One region of the Pseudoalteromonas sp. KAN5 genome, then DNA from elsewhere that is predicted to be linked to it. Evidence: riboswitches for the same ligand, from Rfam matches in the RefSeq annotation. Region 1 holds a riboswitch; the other holds the start of a gene.

The links. Region 1 has a riboswitch for cyclic di-GMP ahead of KAN5_RS13955 (hypothetical protein). Riboswitches for the same ligand answer to the same signal wherever they lie in the genome.
Region 2: another riboswitch for cyclic di-GMP. It lies ahead of KAN5_RS14870 (hypothetical protein); the one in region 1 lies ahead of KAN5_RS13955 (hypothetical protein).

The regions. Positions count from the first base shown of each region.
Region 1 is NZ_AP025589.1:3,113,677-3,122,017, reverse strand. It holds gene KAN5_RS13990 (glycosyltransferase) at 1-476, shown strand, start outside; gene KAN5_RS13985 (glycosyltransferase) at 473-1,159, shown strand; gene KAN5_RS13980 (glycosyltransferase) at 1,122-1,571, shown strand; gene KAN5_RS17540 (DapH/DapD/GlmU-related protein) at 1,564-2,121, shown strand; gene KAN5_RS13970 (glycosyltransferase family 4 protein) at 2,124-3,161, shown strand; gene KAN5_RS13965 (heparin lyase I family protein) at 3,139-3,885, shown strand; gene KAN5_RS13960 (WecB/TagA/CpsF family glycosyltransferase) at 3,938-4,624, shown strand; cyclic di-GMP riboswitch class I at 4,735-4,817, shown strand; gene KAN5_RS13955 (hypothetical protein) at 4,877-5,119, shown strand; gene KAN5_RS13950 (heparin lyase I family protein) at 5,106-5,729, shown strand; gene KAN5_RS13945 (undecaprenyl-phosphate glucose phosphotransferase) at 6,244-7,644, shown strand; gene KAN5_RS13940 (outer membrane beta-barrel protein) at 7,646-8,341, shown strand, end outside.
Region 2 is NZ_AP025589.1:3,338,274-3,346,614, reverse strand. It holds gene KAN5_RS14875 (oligopeptidase B) at 1-1,699, opposite strand, end outside; gene KAN5_RS14870 (hypothetical protein) at 1,801-2,367, opposite strand; cyclic di-GMP riboswitch class I at 2,487-2,579, opposite strand; partial or broken gene KAN5_RS14865 (efflux RND transporter permease subunit) at 2,703-5,848, opposite strand; partial or broken gene KAN5_RS14860 (efflux RND transporter periplasmic adaptor subunit) at 5,864-7,041, opposite strand; gene KAN5_RS14855 (PhzF family phenazine biosynthesis protein) at 7,222-8,010, opposite strand; gene KAN5_RS14850 (pilin) at 8,026-8,341, opposite strand, start outside.

The DNA of each region.
Region 1 (8,341 bases):
AAAATGTATATGCAAGATCGGTTTGGTACCCTTGGCTTAGGGTATTTGCACGGCGCTTTGTTGAGCAAGATATGTTCCCGCGTGGCGTTCGGTTTTGTGAAGATTTAATGGCGATATCACAGCTCTATAATAGAACTCAGAACATTTATATTATTGATAAAGCGCTCTATGGCTATCGAGACAACGTGGAGGGCGCGACGTTTAATGTGAGAACAGATTACTTTGATAATTTAGTTACCTTTTATAACTCCCTTCCTGCGATTAATGCAAAGTACCTAGATTATTTAAAAATGAATATCTCATACATTTTATATCGCTGCTCAACAGGGAAGAAAATCAGTGCTGAAATACGCAAAGAGTTTCGTGGGCTGTTTTTAAAATACCTTTTTGATAAAAGAATATCTTATAGAAAGAAGGTCATTTTGCTCTCACCTAAACTTTATGAGTCATTAAAGTATGTTAAGGGATTAAAGTGAAAGTAGTATTTAGGATTTCGCGATTAGGCTTTGGTGGTGCCGAACAAGTTTTTCTATCGGTTGCTAAAGAGCTGAAAAAATCATACCAGTGTGAAGTGATTTTTGTGATTGATAATCTTCATGGCAAAAATGTTGTCACAGCTAAAAATTTAGGTTTTGAAGTTGTGAGTTTACATGCATCAAGAACGTTATTATCAATTTTCAAGCTAGCAAAATATCTTCGACAAACAAAGCCGGATCTTGTTATTTCTGCTTATACAGATACCAATGCTGCTTGTGTGTTATCAAAGTTAATTTCACTGACTAGCACTAAAGTGATTGTCAGTGAACACGCCTCATTAAAAGAGCATTGGCAAGATAAGAGTAAGCTTAAAAAACGATTACTTAACTTTTATGTGTCGTATATTTATCGTTATGCCGACCATGTAACGTGTGTATCGCAAGGCTTGGCAAATCAAGTTGTCGCGTTACTTGGCAATGATAAAAACGTTTCAACTATTTATAACCCGGTTCGATTTAATGGGGCTGTTGCTGCCAATGCTAGGTGTGAAACCGCGACTTTAAATTTATTGGCTGTTGGCAGAATTGTAGCGGCTAAGGATTACTCAACTTTAATTAATGCATTGTTTTATGTGAGAAAAAAAAATAGATGCTCACCTTACCATTGTTGGCGGCATTTTTAGCGATGATGAACATAAAAAACTATGTTCGCTAATCGAGCAGTTTCAATTAGCAGAGCATATTACCTTTGTGGGATATAGCGACTGTGTAGAAGAGTATTATAAAGCGGCGGATATTTTTGTGCTTTCATCGGCTTGGGAAGGGTTTGGGAATGTCATTGTTGAAGCGATGTCATTTGGTTTACCCGTTATTGCTACGAACTGCAATTATGGTCCCAGTGAAATACTTGAAAGTGGTCGTTATGGACGACTAGTTGATGTTGGTGATTATCAAGGGTTTGCTAAGGCGGTTGAAGACGAAGTTGGCTGTACGCTGGTTGCTCCTGAATTGTTAATTAGCCGCTCACAACACTTTTCAGAAACTAACATCGCCAGAGAATATCATCAGTTGATCCGTGAGGTTGTGCATGGCTAATTATACACTTAAGTACCTGATTAAATCTGATCTCTACCGCCAAAAAGGTGCTGTTAGCTTTGCCTTATTTTGCAAAAGCTTGCTGTTTACTAAAGGCTTTAAGTTCGTTTTTTGGCTGCGAGTTGCCAAGCATTTTGATAAAAATCCGATTCTACGTATTTTTCCTAAATTAATGTTTAGTTATTACAAGCGCGTTTATGTGTCTGATATTAACTATCGCGCAGAAATTGGTCCAGGCTTTGCTATGTACCATGTGTTTTGCACGACCTTTGGCGAAAAGGTCAAATTAGGCAGTAATGTGACGATTGTGCATGGTGTCACACTCGCTGGCAAAGGCGGTTTATTTCCAGTGATTGAAGACAATGTGTATATCGGTAGTGGCGCATGTGTGTTGGGTGGGGTGACCATAGGGCGCAATGCCATTATTGGTGCTAATGCTGTAGTGACGAAAGATATTCCAGATAATGCCGTGGTCGTTGGTAATCCAAGCAAAGTTATTTCTTTTAACGGAGCGGATGCCGCTCAACAAAATATATGGAAATTAGGTTAAAAATGAAAACTCACATTGTAACCATTGCAACGAGTGCGCCCGGTGGTATTGATTCAGTTATTAATGGCTATGTTGAAAATGGCTTATTTGATAATAAAGTACACACTCGTATAACCAGTCATTTAGGTATGAATAAGTGGCAAGATTTATACTTATTTATTACTGCTTTTTTTAAGTTTACTTGGCTTGCGATCACCCATAGAAATTTAATTGTTCATTGCCATATGTCTTACAAAGGTAGTTTTTGGCGTAAGTTGGTGTTTACTATTATAACCAAACTATTTGGTCACTATAGCATCATCCATTTACACGGCTCTGAGTTTAGAGTGTATTTTGGTTCGCGCTCAAAACTAACTAAAAAGCTAATATTATGGTTAATAAAGTACACGGATGAGTTTGTTGTTTTATCTCAAGGTTGGAGTGACTACATTGAAAGTATTGCGGGGCGAAAAGCGCGTGTCATAAATAACTATGTAGATGTGTGCAAATTAGATCTCCCCCGTGAAAACAATCAAATATTATTTCTTGGTGCATTTATTAATCGTAAAGGTATTTATGAGCTTTTACAGGCATGTTCTAAGCTTGATACTGATTTTCACTTACATTTATGTGGTAGTGGTGAGAATAAAAAGGTCGCTGATCTAGTCACAAAGCTTAATTTACAGGAAAAAATAACCTTCCATGGTTGGGTCAATGCACAGCAAAAGCAGGCATTATTAAGTATGTGCAGTGTGATGATTTTACCGACCTTTAATGAAGGGTTACCCATGACCATTATAGAGTCGATGGCGTGTGGTATACCTATAATTACCACGCCGGTTGGTGCCATCCCTGAGGTTATTATTGAGCAGCAAACTGGCTATTTAGTTGAGCCGGGCAATGTGGAGCAAATTCGTGAAAAACTAGCTTATGTTTTGGCTAAACCAACAGAGCTAAGCACGGTGGTCAAAAGTGCCAATGAAGTGTATCAGGCACGTTTTACATCAAAAGTTATTCTTCCGTTGTGGGAATCAGTTTATGCAACTGCAAAAAATAGTTAAGCGGCTTGCGATAACAGGCTTAATAACGTTGAGCTTCACCAGTTGTGCACAATCAAACCAGATAGACAGCAAACAGTTTACTGCACAATTAGCAAAATCGTTGAGTGCGGAACATTTATATAAGTATATGTTTTTAGAAGCGGCAGCTAATGAAACAGTCACGTATGCAGAACATAGTATTACTTTTAACATTAGCCCAAACCAAGCTCGACTACATTCAGGCATTCGCTCTGAATTGTCTATTGATTACCCTTATCAGCTAGGGCAGACAGTAAGTTATAGTTTTGAAATGAAAGTTCCAGATGACTTTCAAAATGATAAAAAAAATCGCTGGAGTTTATTTGCACAATGGCACGATCAGCCGAACCCTGAAAGAGGTGAAACGTGGCAAAACTTTCCCGGTAATAGCCCTCCGGTGTCATTATTTACTGAATCTCAGCAGGGGGTCTTTGGCATCGGTATTGATTATGGGGGGGTAAATCGAGAGTGGGTACCATTATCCAAAGGGCAATGGCACCGCTTTCAATTTAGATTTTTATGGTCAAACAAACAGGATGGTAGATTAACGGTTGCACTCAATGATGAAACACGGTTTTTCTTTACGGGTGCAAATATGCTTAATGATTTTCAGCATTATTTAAAAATAGGCTTGTATCGCCATTCAAAAATCCCCACACGCAACCAGATATCGTTTAAAGCACTCGATATCAAAACAATTAAATAGGGAAATTATGAAACGTATTGAATTTTTAGGCTCGCCAATGGATGTCGCAACCATGGATGAAACAGTCGCTTACATTGAGAGCAGAGTCTCTACAGGCGGATTCTTACAACATGTAGTGGTTAATGTTGCCAAGCTTGTTAATATGCAAAAAGATTTACAGTTAGCTGAATCTGTAAAGTCTTGTGATGTAATCAACATTGATGGTATGGGAGTTGTTTGGGGGGCAAGATTTTTGGGGCACCGGGTGCCACAGCGAGTCGCAGGAGTTGATTTGTTTCATAATTTACTAGCCATGAGTGAGCGTAATAACTTTCCAATATTTTTACTTGGCGCAACGGATGACGTTGTTAAAAAAACGGTAGCAAAATCTTATGAGTTATATCCTAATTTAAATATTGCAGGCTTTAATGATGGTTATTTTTGGGATGATGAAGAAGCACTAGTTAATAAAATTGCGCAATCTGGCGCTAAATTGTTATTTGTTGCCATTACTTCGCCAAAAAAAGAAAACTTTATAAACAAATGGCAAGATAAATTAGGTGTTGATTTTGTGATGGGAGTGGGTGGTACATTTGATGTTGTCGCTGGCAAAGTAAATAGAGCTCCCTTGTGGATGCAAAACTCGGGACTTGAGTGGTTTTATAGGGTGTTACAAGAACCTAGACGTATGTGGAAAAGATACCTAGTTACAAACTCAAAGTTTGCCTGGTTATTATTGAAAGAAAAGCTTGCCTCCTAAATCTTCCTAGTAACAAAGATTTAGGGAATAAGTGTTAGTTAACTGTATGTGTTTTAGTTCTTTATTATTGCTTTTAGCTTGATGCATTGATGTTTTGTTATTAGTCTTACTATGAGAAAGGGCAAACTTGGGGAAACCCAAGGACGCAAAGTGATCGCCTAAGACATCAAGTTATGGTCGGATGACTTCCATAGTTGAGCAACGCTCAATTATGCTTTTCTTCTTATTGTTATGTTTAATAAGGGGAACTCCATGTATAAGTTATACGTTCAGAAAATCACAGTATGTGCCGCCATCATTATTCCTTTTCAGTTAACAGCCGCAAGTTTGAACAATGGTTACTTTAGTGAGCAACACGATGAAATAATTTGGTCTCTCGATTGGGAAATCAATCCATATTATAAGTATGAAAGGGCTCATTCATCTAATTTGAAATGGGCTATTCAAGCGAGAGAGGGGGAATTACGGCGCGAAAGTTACTATTCGCAAAACTGATGTTGATGTATATGGCGCAAAGCGTGCTGAGTTACTAGCGCCATTGGAAAGAGGTAAGGAAATAGAGCGATGGTATGCTTTTTCAACTCTTTTAAATAGCGACTATGTTTACAGCTCATATCCTGAATCTTTCTTTCAAGTGCATACGTCTCCTGCGGATGGAAATTGGAACCGCTATGTTACCACTCCAATATCACTACAAACGATCAAGGGGCGCTATAGAATAACGATAGCGGGCAGTAATGAAGTGCCAAGCCCAAACCTTGATCATGAAAAATTGGTGTTAGACATTGGGGATTATAGTGCTGATTTTGGCCTGTGGAGCGATTGGGTGCTGCATATTAAATACAGTGGGGATGCTGATGTTGGCTTTCTTAAATTATGGAAAGGTGAGGATCTTGTTATAAATTACTCTGGTGCAGTTGGTTATGCTGCGGACTCATTGGATCATAAAACGTATGCTAAATTCGGATTGTATCGTTGGAACTGGCAAGAAGATGACCCTGTTGAATCTCGAATTATGTATTATGATCGTATTCGTGTCGGTAATAAATTTGCAGACTTTGAGAAAATGAATGCTGATATTACTGCCAACCATTCTGATTTTTGAAATAAATACGTTTAATGAATTTTAGGGGGGGGAGCAGCTCCCTAAAATTCATTCATACCTTTTGTGTCCTTAAGTTATTTTATCTAAAATTAAGTGTATATTTAAATTTAATAACCAAACCATTATAAGTCTCCTGGTTTAATCAGGTTTTTATTATTCATTCTATTTAATCTACAAGTCAAATTCTCGTAGTTCCTGTAAAGCGGGTTTGTTGCTATGGAGAGTTAATTGCTTATTTAGTCTTTCTCATTTGGTTATTCTGTGGTGTGTTTATTTATATGAATTTAAAATATACTTTTATAATAATTAGATAGAAAAATTAATGTGTTGCCTTTTAGTTTGTTTATAAACAAATGTTTATATATGTTTCTTGGTTTTTTTCATTATTAAAATTGTTGCTTTAGCTTTAAACATAATAAGTATTGATACTATTTTTCTAGTAATATAGTCTTGTTTATTGTGATTTTTAAGTTGTTAGCAATTACAATAATTTAATTCTACAGGGACATGTAAAATGAATTCTTCAAGGACGTTTAAAGATTCAGGTTCGTCGAGCGCGAGTTTATATCGTCTTCTCGATATTACTTCATTGTGTTTATCTTTACAGTTGGCAGTATTTATCTATGGTGTTGTATTTTCACCTTATTACATTATTTCTTTATTAGTAGTCATAACAACTTATCTTTATTGTACAGAAGCTTTAGCTGCTTATCGTTCTTGGCGAGCGGGAAAGTTCAGGCACATGGTGTTATGCGCTTGGACTGCCTTGGCCCTTGCATTTATGGCATTGTTTGCAATCGCATTTTTATTAAAGTTCACAGAGTCATTGTCACGGGTAAGTTTATTACTGTGGCTTAGCTTTAGTTTTTTGATGCTATATAGCTGGCGCTTAGTTGCAATGTTGTATAAACGTCACAAACGTAAGCTAGGTGTTGGTGCTAGAAAAGTCGCTATTGTTGGTGCTACAGAAAGCGGATTGTATTTATATCAAGAAATTATTAAACATGCAGAGTTAGGTTATGATTTTGTAGGTTTTTTTGATGACCGCAGTCCTGAGCGAGTATTTACACAATTGGACAAAAATGTGGCTGATGAGATCAACATAGCTGTCAATATGGCGCGTTGTGGTGAAATTGAGGTGCTCTTTATTGCTCTGCCAATGAAAGCGGAAAAGCGGATTGCAGATATCTTGCTGCAGTTAGGTGATACTACCGTTGATGTTCACTTTATTCCTGATTTTTTATTGTCTAATTTAATTCATGCGCGTATTGAGCACATCGGTGCAGTTGATACTTTAAGTGTATTTGAATCTCCTTATCTAGGTGCTAAAGAGTGGATAAAGCGCACAGAAGATATTGTCCTTAGTATTGTTATTTTGCTTTTAATTTTTCCTTTGTTACTTGCTATTTTTATTGGTGTAAAAATTACCTCCAAGGGTCCCGCAATTTTCATGCAGGATAGGTATGGACTTGCAGGACAAAAAATAAAAGTGTGGAAGTTTCGTTCTATGAAGGTTATGGAAAATAGCCAAGTGGTTACCCAAGCCAAAAAGCATGATAGTCGGATAACGCCCTTTGGTAGTTTTTTGCGTCGTACTAGTTTAGATGAGCTTCCGCAATTTTTTAATGTCTTGTGGGGGGATATGTCGATTGTTGGCCCTAGACCTCATGCTGTTTCTCACAACGAGGAATACCGTAAAAAAGTTGAATTTTATATGTTGCGTCATAAAGCTAAGCCGGGGATCACTGGTTGGGCTCAAATTAATGGTTGGCGTGGTGAAACGGATACGCTAGAGAAAATGAGCAAGCGTGTTGAACATGATCTGCAATATATAAAACATTGGTCATTATGGTTTGATATAAAAATTATTTTCTTGACTATATTCAAAGGGTTTGTGAATAAAAATGCTTATTAAAATGGACTTCAATAGAGTAATCCTACTCTCATCTACGTTATTCTTTAGTGCGGCTGCAAGTGCGAACTTTGAACCCGGCAGCTACATTACTGACGGCGGTATTGAGTTAAAGCCATCACTTAGTATAGGACTTGGTTATGATGATAACCTCTATTATCAACCGCAGAACGAGAAAAGCAGTGAGTTTTTTAGAGTAATCCCAAAGTTACAAACCCGTCTGGATGATGGTGTAAATCAATACACCTTAGATTTAGGTATTGATAGTGGGTACTATCGTTTAGACTCCGCTGATAACTTTTTGGATTATAACGTCAAGCTTTCGTCTCATAATGAGTTTTCTAGCAAGCAACGGCTTGACCTATCGGTTGCTCTTGATGGTAAAACAGAGCCACGAGGTACGGGGTTGAGTGAAGGCACGGGAGCTTTAATCTCAGAACCCGTCGAGTATATTGATTCTACTTTGTCAGGCACTTATGAATATGGGGCAAAAAGCTCAGCTGCGCGGGTTGCTTTTGGGACTCGTTTTTATGATAAGCGTTATAAAAACTTTCGTTCTATTTCACAGTTTCGAGACTTAGAAAAAACCCGTTTCAGCATAACAGGGTTTTATAATACGCAAGCTGGAACGGATGTGTTTATTGAGTTAAATTCAGAAAATATCGAATATGACCAATTAAGAACTGGAACAATTGACCGA
Region 2 (8,341 bases), 220 kb from region 1:
CCACACCTAAGTAAAGCTCAGGGGCTTGATTCACAACAGCGCCCATCAACAAACCTCCCGCGCTACCGCCAGAAGCAAACACTTTATTTTGCGCACCATATCCCTGCGCAACAAGTGACTTAGTCACATCAATAAAGTCATTAAAACTATTTTGCTTATGTTGTTTTTTACCTTGTTCATACCACTGACGCCCCAACATTTCACTACCGCGAACATGGGCTATAGCGTACACAAAGCCACGATCAAGTAAGCTGAGTGAAGTACTCGAAAAACTCGGATCAATGGTGATACCGTACGCACCATAACCATATTGAAATAACGGATTAGTGCCGTCTTTGTTAAATAATTCTTTACGATAAACCAATGACACCGGTACTTTTACACCATCTCGCGCCGTGATCATCAATCGCTCCGAGCCGTAATTGTCAACATCAAACTCACCTAACACCTGCTGTTGTTTAAGCAGGGTTTTCTCTGCAGTTATTAGATTAACCTCATAAAGCGAGCCTGGCGTAGTCAAACTTGAATAATAGATACGTGCCGATTGAGAGTTTGGTTCAGGATTTATCGCCACAGATGCATAAAAACAGGGGTCATCGAATTCTAAGGTCATACGCTGCTGTTGCTTATTGATCACAATAAAGCGGGTTTGTCCTTGCTCTCGCTCTGTTAACAATAAAAAATCATTAAATAATTCAACACCTTCAAGCAGTACTTCAGCTCTGTGAGGGGTGTGTTCAAGCCACTGCGTTTTATCAGCAACTGTTGCGGCGCTCGCAGTCATTAAACGAAAGTTTTTAGCCTGCCAATTGGTCACGATATAAAAGGTATCTCCGAGTTTATCAATATCAAACTCATGGCCTTCTTCACGCGGCATTAATTGCGTAAACTCACCGCTAGGCTGATTGGCATCTAATACCCAAGTATCATTAGTTTCAGTGGTGGCTAAATCAATAATAATTAGGCTTTCATCACGGCTTTTACCAAGTCCCATGAAAAAACTACGATCTTGCTCTTCATAAACCAATACATCTTGTGCTTGTTTAGTTCCTAACACATGACGATAAACCTGATAGCCCAGTAAAGTTTGCAAATCTTTCTTTACATAAAATACTGTTTTGTTGTCATTTGCCCAAACAATCTGACCTTCGGTGTTTTCTAATACGTCGTCAAGTAACCTATCATTATCAATCGTCTTAAACTTTACGGTATAAATACGGCGGCCATCAGTATCTTGCGAGTAAGCGAGCAACTGCTCATTGGGACTAATCGCAACTTCGCCTAAGTCATAAAACTCAAAGCCTGCTGCCAAGCTATTTACATCTAATAATAATTGCTTATCGGTCGCGTTTATTTCACGACTACGGTAGTGACGAGAGTACTCGTCATCACCGCGAACCTCAGAGTGATACCAATACTGACCATCCTTAACAGGAAAGGTATTGTCATCTTTCACTATGCGGTCTTTAAGTTCGTCAAACAAAGCCGTTTGCAACGGCTTAATTGGTGCTAACTGTTGTTCGCAATAATCATTTTCCGCAGCTAAATGCGCCAATATAGTTTGCTCTGTGCGCTCGTCATCACGCATCCAATAATAATCATCTATGCGTGTTTGCTGGTGCGTTGTTAAAACGTGCGGCTGTTTACGTGCAACAGGCGCATTTAAAAGAGAAGACAACGATAAGTTTGATAAAGCCACAGAAAAACCAATAAAAAATTTTGATGACGAGAGTTTACCATAATTTTCAAAAGTACATAAAAAAGCCCACTCAAAGAGTGGGCCGAAAATGCTAACTAGCATTAAGGGGAAACTTGCTGCCAAGCTAGGTGCCAACTTTGCCCTACACCTGGTTCATAAAGCGGGTTATTTTCTTCTTTTACATTGCAAAACTGACTGAAAGGCCAAGGTTTGCATTTATATATTAAGCCCGTTTTCGGCTGTAATACTTTTACGCCGGCATTATACGTACTGCATTTTTCAGGGTAGATATAATCATATGCGGGCTTCACAGCAGGAAAGTCATCGCATTTAGCAATGCACTGAAACGTTAATTCAGCTCGGTTAATACCACAGCCCTCAAGCGCATAAATCTGATTTGAACGATAAGCAACAACCAAGCCTTGCTCTGTCATTCTACCCGCTTCAACAAGCGGTATATGGGTATTAATATACTGTGCAACATAGCGCGGCCAATTATGTGGCTCGCCCTGTTCCTCAGTGATAATTTCATATTTAAATGATAAATCGACTAGCTCTCCTTGCGTATCATAAAAAGTCACCGTCACCATATCACCAACAAATAATTGGGTATGATGATTTAGACAACCTATTGGCATCCAATTACCACAGGCCAATGACGTATGCATAAACACAGCAACACCTTAAGAACATCTAATAGGTACTATCCAGTATTTATTGGATAAAAGAAATACTTTTTCAATACGTTGTAGGGCTAATGACACACAGCGAGGTTAATATTACCCTGTGCGACGGCCCCGCTATCCTAGTTTTAGCATGCTAAAACCTTAGACCGGAAACTTTGCGTCCTAACCTTTCGATTAGTTTGCCAAAACAGCGTGAGTATAATGTGACACAGTACAAAGATCAAACTAAAGAATGTAACCGTGAATAAAAACCAATACTTAGGTTTATAAAAACAAAAAAGCCAACACATAAAGTATTGGCTTTTAATTCTCAGTATTTAACTGCTATATGCCTTAGGGTTTAATAGGTGAGCAGCCCTCATAAAAAAAGCTTTAAACATTTTACCTATATCACTCATGATAATGTATAAACACGGCACCAAAATTAAAGTAATTAGCGTTGCAAACATCACTGCAAAACCAAGTGCCACGGCCATTGGTATGACAAATCGAGCTTGCAAGCTGGTTTCAAACATGATCGGTAATACACCTGCAAAGGTTGTGATCGAGGTCAGTAAAATTGGCCTAAAACGCGCACAACCTGCTTCTATTACCGCATCTTTAATCGCGATCCCCTCTCGGCGCGCTTGATTAACAAAGTCAGTCATTACCAGCGAGTCATTAATAACCACACCCGCTGCTGCAATGATACCAAAACCAGACATTAAGGTCAGATCTAAGCCAAACCAGTAATGGCCCCAAACTGCGCCAGTTAAACTAAATGGGATCACCGACATCACAATCAAAGGTTGCGCATAACTTTTTAGCGGTACGGCTAATAAGATATAGACTAAAATCATCCCCCCCAAAAGAACATTACCTGTTGATTAGCTTGTGCCTGCTGCTCTTCAATTGCGCCACCTAGCTCCGATTTAACAGTAGGGAATTCTTCTTTAAGCTGCGGTAACAGTTTGTCTTTGACTTGATTTATTACTTCGTTTGGTTCAATCACTTCTTCATCAATATTGCCATAAACATAAACAGTACGATAACCACCTTCGCGACGAATATAGCTGATCCCAGGTGTTTCCGTCAGTTCTACTACATCACCAAGCAGCACTTCTTTGCCTTGCGGTGTTGTAACTACAGCATGTTTAAGTGATGAAAATGCTTCACGGGTCAATTTAGGGTAGCGCACCATAACGCGTACTTCTTCGCCACGGCGAATAACACGTTGTGCCTCACCACCGTAAAAACTGGCGCCGACTTGATTTGCAATCGACGCTAAATCCAAGCCTAAATCATATGCAACCGGTTTTAAGCTCATTTGCACTTCTTTACTGGCAGGATCGATGGTCGAACTAATATCAAACAAGCCTTCTTGTTGCTGTAATAGTTGAATAAAACGACGTCCTGCATCATTTAACGTGTCAATGTCTGAGCCATACAGTAAGTAACCAAACTCACCATCACCACCGCCTTGACTGTTCACATCATCATAAATCGTTAACGACTTAACGCCGGCAATAACTGGCATTCGTTCACGCCAGCGACGAGACAGCTCAAATGCATTATAAGGACGTAAATCCTCTTCAACCAAAGGCGCTAATAACTGTGCTTCTGTACGGCCTTGGTTAAACACTAATACATCTCGAACTAACTTATGCCCGTACTCACGCTCTGTTTCTTTATCGACCGCCACCACCATGGCTTCAATTTCACGTATTGCTTCGATAGTTTGCATATCAGAGACGTTATCGTTCATTTCTAAATTAATTTGCGGAAAATCGTGCGGGATCTTAGGCATAAAACCAGTGCGCACTTGGTTTGATGCAATCAGAGCAAAGGTAATAATTAGCAAAGCAATAAATGAGCAAAATACAGCCCATCGCCACTCAACGCAACGCACGATAAAACGTCGATAAGGTCCATTTACGAAACCAAAAAAACGCTTATTAAAACGCGCACGCCAACTATCTGGTTTGATCGGCGAAAAGTTAGTATGTGCAATGTGTGCTGGTAAAATCAGTTTTGACTCGATTAAGCTGAAAATTAAACACAGCATAACCACCACTGCAATACCGTAAAAGAATGCACTCTCAGGGCCTGAAGACAGGGTAAATGGCGCAAATACCGCCACAGTAGTTAGTACACCGAATGTGGCTGGAGTGGCGACTTTTTTAGCGCCATTAACCACATTAACAACACCACCGCCCTTCTTCTCTATTTCCGTATAAGCACTTTCGCCAATGACAATGGCGTCATCCACCACAATCCCTAGCACCATAATAAAGGCAAATAATGACAAAATATTAATAGTGACGCCAAACAATGGCATCATCATCATCGCACCTAAAAAGCACACTGGCAGACCAATCATTACCCATAATGCAAGCTTAAAGCGCAAGAACAACGACAGCATAATAGCCACTAAAATAGCACCTTGGATCAGGTTACTTAGCATCATCTCTAAACGCGCATTCAAGTAATAAGTCATATCCATTAATGGCTCTAAACGTACGCCCGGAGGTAACTCTTTATTTTTTTGATCTATAAATGCTTTTACTGAATCCGCAACAGGAATAATACTTTGTTCCTCTGTCGCTTTGACCGATAAGTAAACGGCGTTTTCACCATTAAACTTAAAGTAACGTTCGCCCTCAATGAACTGATCTTTTATCACTGCAATATCTTGCAGTAATACTTTTGCACCATTAGCACCAATTTTTACTGGTATTTGACGAAACTCTTCACCAGAGTAAAGTTGGTTTTCAACCCTTACGGATATGACACCTGAGTCGGTTTTCAGTTGTCCTGCAGAAAAGTTTGCTGAATAGCGGCGTACTGCAGCTGCGACTTCACTCAAAGTAAGATTATAACGGCGTAATGTATCAGGCTCTATCTCAATGGCAATTTCATCTAAAGGTACATCATTAACCACCAATGACACATTTGATAGCTGCAATAGCTCATCTTCTATGCGGTTAGCTATCGGTTTTAGCTCATCAAGAGGTAAATCGGCAACAAGCGTCATACCAATTACATCTTGGCGAAACTCAATCTGACTTATAGTGACCGGTTCCATTCCCGCGGGGAAAGTTGCAATACCATCAACTCGCAACTTAATTTTATCCAGCACCTCTGTTAACTCAGCATCAGTATTAATTTCTAACTGCGCGCTGCCACCATTTCGAAATGCCCGATAGGTGCCTTTTTTAATTTCAGTAATATCTTTTAAAGATTCTTCAATCTTAATTAAGATACTTTCTTCCATTTCTTGCGGCGATGCCCCTGGGTAATTGGCATTTATAGTAATGTAATTAATTTCAATGTTCGGGAACATCTGCCTTTGAATGGTTAAAAAGCTAATGATCCCCATCGCAATAATGAAAACCATCATTAAATTTGCCGCGACGGAGTTATTAGCAAAATAAGCGATCAGGCCGCTTTGTTTTTCATTATTAGGCAGTTCAGTGTTAGTCATAACGTAATCTACCTTTTATAGTTTTTCAGTGGCGGCACTATCTAGTGCATCCACTTTTTTAACATCCTGAACACCAGCGACTTTTACTGCCATGCCCTTTTGCGGATACTCAGGTAAGGTAAGTACGAGTTGATCATTCGCTTCTAAACCATCGCTAATGTAAAAATATTCCCCTTCCTCACGGATCACTTTTACTTTACGAGGCTCTAACTGTTGCTCTGCGTTAACAATCCACACAGTTTGATTATTGACTAACTCTTGCGGTAAACGGTAGATATTCTCCAACATAGCACCAGCAAAATTTACTTGCACATAGGTACCGTACTTAATCGCATGTTGCTTGTTTATTAGGCCATATGGGTCATCGATACGCACCACTAAACTGCTCATGCGGGTTGCGTTATCTACCACACCTAAATCACGGTCGATTTTAGCTTCGCGGCTAAAACCATGCAGTCCTGTTTTCATAACAGTTGCTTTTATACCTTTTACACGTTCTGGTAAAAATACACTGTCAAAACCAGCGATAGGGATAATAATTTCTGCAGTTTCAATATTGTTTAACTCAGCCACTTGTGTGCCCATATTGATATATTGGCCCACACCAATTTCACGACTCACAACAAGTGCATCATAAGGGGCTGTTACTTCGCAGTTATCTAGGTCACGTTGCGCGCGTTTTAATCTAGCTTGCGCTGACTTAACTGACGCCTCGGCACTAAGCACTTGTGGTTTACGTAAAAAAAGTGCGGTGCGTTCTTTATCTGGAAAGCGCTTAGCTTCATCTTCAGCTACTTTAGCTTGTGCTTGTTCTTCAATTAATTGCGCTTGAGCTTGAGCTAGTTCAGCTTGCGCTTGTAATAAAGCCGCTTGGTAGTTATCTTTTTCTATTGTGAATAAGATCTCACCACGAGCAACAATACCACCAGCAACAAAATTAGGGTGCCAGCTGACAACTTCACCTGACACCTGTGCTGATAACCGAGTGCTCTCCAGTGGCTTAACTTCGCCGTAGCTATTTATAACGACTTGATGGTTATTTGCTGCAACGGGTTCAACTCTCACCACCGGCCGTGTATCAACTACTTCTTTTTTTCTGGCTCTTGGGCAATCGCGTTGATCCCTACAAAACCAGCAACCCCTAAGCTTAGCGCAACAAATGGAAGCGCCCACTTCAATATCGTTGTTCGCATAATTACTACCCCTTAATTTTCTACTTGAGCCATAATACCAGAGCTAGATGAAACATTAAGGTGACATTTGTAAGCAACTGTTACAGAAACAACACGCTTACTTTAATTTTTTGCGATGACACACTGGTTATTGACTACAAAGCCAAGTATTTAAAACCCGCCGCGGTATCTTTAAACACATTACAAATAAAGTGTACCTTGCATATAGCGTACCGCATGACCTGTTAACGTTACCGTATTATCAGCGACTTCACAGTAAATATTCCCACCGCGGCTAGAAGCTTGGTAAGCGTTAAGCGAGGTTTTACCCAGCACGTGCGCCCAATAAGGTGCAAGGCCAGTATGGATAGAGCCTGTTACAAAATCTTCATCGCCGCCACTGGCAGGCCAAAAGTAACGCGAGATAAAGTCGTACTCTGTGCCCGGCGCTGTAGCCACTACATCCAGTGGGAATAAGGTTTTAAGTAATTTAGAATCCGTTTTAAGATTAATTATATCTTGCTCGCTTTTATAAACTGCAAAGTAAGCCTGTTTACTTTTCAACACCTTACATGGTTGTATAGACAAGCCGTTTAATAGTTCAACGGGTATATTTTCAGCCTCAATCGGTGCTTGCTTTGGAAAGGTCATAGCAAAGCTGCCATCATTATTTTTATTAATGATTAACTCGCCTACTGCAGCTGCCTGAAAACGAATTTGCGATAAATCATGCTGTTCACACAATACAAAAGCAGCCGCTAAAGTGGCGTGCCCACAAAAGTCAATTTCCATTAACGGTGAAAACCAACGAATGGCATAACTGCCATCGGCTTGTCGACAAGTAAACGCTGTTTCTGAGACATTATTTTCCGCGCCGATTTTAAGCATCAGCTCATCGTCAAGCCAAGTGTCTAAATCGATTACCGCCGCATAATTACCTTTAAATAACTCGTTAGTAAACGCATCTATTTGGTGGATAGTTAGTTGCATTGCTGTCCTTTAATTCTAAAAAGATCGGTTAATACATGATGACGGCAAAAGTTCTTTGGGTACATTAGTTTTGTTTTCACCCACCGCCTGCATACCTGTTACTGGCTGATCATACCCGCACAACCAAGTGATCGGGCTCGTTGGACTGCCGGTCACAACCGCTGGACGAAATGACAATATTGTTTTTTGTAATGGGGTTGATGCCTTGTTACCAAGGTTAATATGAATAGCACCACTTTCAACAGTAATGCTTGTGACTCTATTACCAATCAAAAGCTCAGCGTTCGGTACGCCCGCTTGTTCATTATTAACAGGAAACCGCCCTTGCTCT